DNA from 2 places in the Halobacillus shinanisalinarum genome. Region 2 is predicted to be linked to the other one. Evidence: a T-box and tRNA genes for the amino acid it is inferred to sense, from the RefSeq annotation. Region 2 holds a T-box; the other holds one or more tRNA genes.
What was found. A T-box is a leader RNA that pairs with one kind of tRNA and senses whether it is charged. The one in region 2 lies ahead of pheS (phenylalanine--tRNA ligase subunit alpha), so its partner is inferred to be a tRNA-Phe.
Positions count from the first base shown of each region.

Region 1: it has a tRNA-Phe gene. The T-box ahead of pheS (phenylalanine--tRNA ligase subunit alpha) is inferred to sense a tRNA for this amino acid. The anticodon was not compared.

Region 1 covers NZ_CP095074.1:2,341,986-2,344,458, reverse strand. Annotated here, with positions in the region: gene MUO14_RS11505 (adenylosuccinate synthase) at 1-64, shown strand, start outside; gene MUO14_RS11500 (LOG family protein) at 143-694, shown strand; tRNA gene MUO14_RS11495 (tRNA-Asp) at 1,026-1,102, shown strand; tRNA gene MUO14_RS11490 (tRNA-Phe) at 1,318-1,390, shown strand; gene MUO14_RS11485 (SDR family oxidoreductase) at 1,466-2,371, opposite strand.
Region 2 covers NZ_CP095074.1:681,163-683,635, forward strand. Annotated here, with positions in the region: gene pheT (phenylalanine--tRNA ligase subunit beta) at 1-642, opposite strand, end outside; gene pheS (phenylalanine--tRNA ligase subunit alpha) at 655-1,689, opposite strand; T-box leader at 1,737-1,965, opposite strand; gene MUO14_RS03725 (TrmH family RNA methyltransferase) at 2,015-2,473, opposite strand, start outside.

The DNA of each region.
Region 1 (2,473 bases), 1.7 Mb from region 2:
GATTTTTTCAGTTGGACCTGATCGCTCACAAACGAATGTTGTACGGAGCGTATATAGCGAATAAGATTTATAGAACGATAAGACACGTCTTACCTGTTAAAATAGGTAAGACGTGTCTTGTTAAGAGAAGGGAGTTATTCATTTGAAGCGAATCTGCGTATTTGCTGGTTCAAAAATCGGTAATAATCATGCCTTTACCGAAAGGACCAAAAGCTTAGGTCAAGTTTTTGCTAACGAGCAAATTGGGCTTGTTTATGGTGGGGCAAAGAGCGGATTAATGGGAGTACTTGCTGATTCCATTTTAGAATCAGGAGGGCATGTTACAGGCATTATGCCCACTAAGCTTTTTGAAAAAGAAATTGTGCACCAAAAGCTGACATCTTTCATTGAAGTGGAAACTATGCATGAAAGAAAGGCGAAGATGAGTGAGTTGGCTGATGGATTCATCGCACTGCCTGGAGGTTTTGGCACCTTCGAAGAACTATTTGAAACCGTCACATGGGCACAAATTGGGCTCCATACAAAACCAATGGCTCTATTAAATATTGAAAATTACTATACCCCAATTATTAATCTGATTGATCATGCTATCGAAGCCGGCTTTGTCGCTGGATCGAATCGAAGCTTATTATTACAATCCGACAAACCAGAGGAATTAATCGGAAAAATGAAACCCCTGTTAGGAGAGAAATAGGAGGTTCTTCTTCCTGATTTCTCTTTTCTATTAGTGTGTGTTCAAAAGTTGACGAACGAGAACATCGACAAAGATCGTCACATCCTGTAACTAAGTCGACACTAGCACGTTCCTTGTGCGTCGCAAGAAGTTCGAGACGCGGAAGTTTTGAGAACCACAGTATGCCTTTCATACGTGAGGACCGGAGAAACAGAGCAACGAAGAAATGCGCCGTTTATCATTTGGTGACTTTTTGAACATCCTCTATTAAGGATATTAGCAAAATCTATTGCTGTTCATCTATCTCTATGGTATGATATTCTTCGTTGCGGTAATGTAAGAATATTTACTTGGTCCGGTAGTTCAGTTGGTTAGAATGCCTGCCTGTCACGCAGGAGGTCGCGGGTTCGAGTCCCGTCCGGACCGCCATTTACATATCCGTTTGTACAAGTTAGCACCTAAATATGGCTCGGTAGCTCGGTCGTAGAGAAGCCGCACCCCCGAATAAGTTTCATTTTAGGCTTTGCGAGGAGCGAAGGCATCCCCGATTGAACTTGCAACGAGACGAGCACAGGACCTCCTTGGAATCACTTCGAAACCAGATGAAGAAGCGAGGATTTATTAACAATATAATACTTAAATATGGCTCGGTAGCTCAGTCGGTAGAGCAACGGACTGAAAATCCGTGTGTCGGCGGTTCGATTCCGTCCCGAGCCACTGTCAAAATGTCTGCGATTCAACTCGCAGGCATTTTTTGCTTTTAAATTATTGAATTTGGTTTGGCAAATGTAGTTATGAACTCACTATTTTCCCTCCATTCACATGTAAAACCTGGCCACTAACATAACGAGAATCATTAGAAGCTAAGTAAACATAAGTTGGGGCAAGCTCAAAAGGCTGGCCTGCACGATTAAAGGGTACATCTAAGCCAAATGTCTTAACGTTCTCTTCAGGAAAACTAGATGGTGTAAGTGGTGTCCAAATAGGGCCAGGTGCAACTGCGTTAACACGGATATTTTTTTCAGCAAGATTTTGTGACAATGAACGAGTGAACCCTACAATAGCCCCTTTTGTAGCCGTATAGTCGATCAATGATTTGTGTCCTTCATAAGCTACAATAGAGGTTGTATTAATGATCGCGTCGCCTTTTGTTAAGTGAGGGAGTGCTGCTTTTGATAGGTAAAAGAAAGAGTAAATGTTCGTTTTGAACGTGTCATCAAACTGTTCGATCGTTATATCAGATAGTTCCTGCTGGGGGAATTGAACGCCATGGTTATTAACGAGAATATTTAACTTTCCAAAGGCTTCAATTGTTTGCTTGATAACATTTTCACAGTGGTCAGGATCACGGAGATCGCCAGTAATGAGAAGGCATTGCTGCCCGAGTTCTTCAACACGTTGCTTGGTTCGGTGGGCATCTTCGTTTTCGTATTCGTAAAAATAGGGGATAACAATGTCCGCTTCTTCTTTCGCATAGGCAATGGCTGAGGCCGCACCAATTCCGCTGTCCCCGCCGGTAATAATGGCTACTTTATTTTTGAGTTTGCCGCTGCCTCGGTAGCTTGGGTTTTCAATAATTGGTTTAGGATTCATTAAGGACTCGATGCCGGGTTGTTTAGATTGATGTTGAGGGGGAAAAGTCAACGTTTGATTTGTAGTTGTGGTTGTTACTGTGTAATAGGGGTATTTCGGATACATGTAGCTTCCTCCTGTAAAATCTTTATTCCTCCTTAGGCTATTCATTTGTTAATTATTGGTTCATTCTTTTAGAAAAAAGAGGATTATAGATTTTTGATCAGA
Region 2 (2,473 bases):
ATGAACCGTAACATAATCAGAGGCTTGCTCTGCAATCGGATGAACATCCTCTTCGGCCAGCTCATACTCCCTGTCAAGTGCTGCAGCAACTTCATAGGCCACCCCAGCCATACTGAGACAGTCTGCACGGTTCGGTGTTAAACCGAGTTCGATAATGATATCATCTAAGTTTAATAAAGAAATAGCATCGTCACCAACTGTAACGTTTTCAGGGAAAACATAAATGCCATCCTGATATTCTTTCGGAACCTCTTTTTCGTCCACGCCAAGCTCCTGCATAGAACAGATCATTCCATTCGATTCTTCCCCACGCAGTTTTGTTTTCTTAATTTTAAAGTTACCAGGCAGCACTGCTCCTGGAACAGCTACCGCTACATACTGCCCTTCTGCAATGTTCGGAGCGCCACAGACAATCTGTAACGTTTCAGTGCCGACATCGATTTGACATAGCGATAATTTATCTGCGTTAGGATGCTGTTCACACGAAACTACATGTCCGACGACAACACCTGTCACTTTCTCGGCAACAGGTTCTACACTTTCAACCTCTATACCTGTTTTCGTGATGATTTCAGCAAGATCCTCCGGCTGATAATCACGAATATTAATGTATTGATTTAACCAATTTAACGATACTAGCATGTATGATCCTCCTTACGCTTTATGATATTGTTTTAAAAATCGGTGGTCATTTATATAGAAGTTTCGGATATCATCCACGCCATACTTCAGCATAGCAATCCGTTCAGGGCCCATACCGAAGGCAAAGCCTGAATACTCTTTAGGATCATAACCAGCCATTTCGAGTACGTTTGGGTGAACCATTCCCGCTCCTAAAATTTCAATCCAGCCCGTACCTTTACAAACGGAGCAGCCTTCTCCTCCACACATTTTACAAGAAATATCCATCTCAACAGACGGCTCTGTAAATGGGAAAAAGCTTGGACGGAGTCTAATTTCACGCTCTGCCCCGAACATTTGCTTAGCAAAAGCATCAAGTATTCCTTTTAAGTCACTCATACGAACATGCTTATCAACTAATAATCCCTCAATTTGAGTAAACTGATGGGAATGTGTCGCATCATCGGTATCACGACGATACACTTTTCCTGGACAAATCATTCTCACTGGCTCTGATCCATTTTTCAATCCCATTGTTCTGGCCTGAACAGGTGAGGTATGTGTACGCAGAAGAAGCTCTTCTGTAACGTAAAAAGAATCCTGCATATCACGGGCAGGGTGACCTTTTGGCAAATTTAAGGCTTCAAAATTATAATAATCGGTTTCCACTTCAGGACCTTCTTTTATTTCAAATCCCATTCCGATAAACAAATTTTCAATTTCTTCAACAATAGATGTTAACAAATGAGGGCCGCCGACTTGCACAGGACGTCCAGGTAAGGTTACATCAATACTTTCTGCCTCAAGCTGTTTCTCTAGTTCTTCCTCTTCAAAACGTGTTTGTTTAAATTCTATTGCCTCAGCAATTTCTTCCCTGACTTCATTCGCCAGTTGCCCGATTACGGGTCTTTCCTCCTTCGATAACTTCCCCATCCCGCGTAATACTTCAGTAATAGGGCCTTTCTTCCCTAAGTACTCGACACGAATATCTTTAAGCGCCTGGACATCATTGGCTTGCTCTACTTTCGATAACGCTTCTTGCTTTAATTCCTGCAAACGTTCCTTCATACGAAGCTCCTCCTTCAAAATCAAAAATAAAAAAGCCTCACCCCTAAAAAAGGGACGAGACTTGTCTAATCGTTTCGCGGTACCACCCTTGTTGACACACACTACCTGTGCCCACTCAAGATTTAGATAACGGATAGGAATCCGGACACCTTCTAAAGAGTGTCAGCTCAAGAGTGAAATTTCAACAACTGCCACGATGGAAATGCTCTCAGTCCAAGGCACTTCCTCCCTCAATCGATGGTGCAGTCATTTACTTTGCTCTTTCCTCGCTATTTACTATATAACTGTTCATTAATTATAGAGAAAGAAATTCAGATATGCAAGCCTACTCTTTTAGATGATACATTAAAATAGCCGCAGCAATCGCTACATTTAAAGATTCTGCCTGACCATAAATCGGTATGTACACCTTTTCGTCAGCAGAGGATAACAATTCTCCTCTAATTCCCTGGCCCTCATTACCGACGATCAGCGCCGTACGATCAGGCTTAGTGAGTTGCTTATAAGGCGTGGCATTATCCAGGGCAGATGCAAACACTGTCACTCCTATTGCCTTTAGCTTGTCTACAAAACTTTCCAGATTTCCTTGAAAAACAGGAATATGAAACAACGATCCTTGCGTTGAACGAATCGTTTTTTCATTAAAAGGATCCACAGAACCTTCTCCGACGACGACATGATCAAATCCAGCAGCATCTGCCGTCCGAATCAGTGTCCCTAAATTGCCAGGATCTTGAACAGAGTCAATCAGCAATGTGAGGCCTGATGGTTGATAATGATCCCT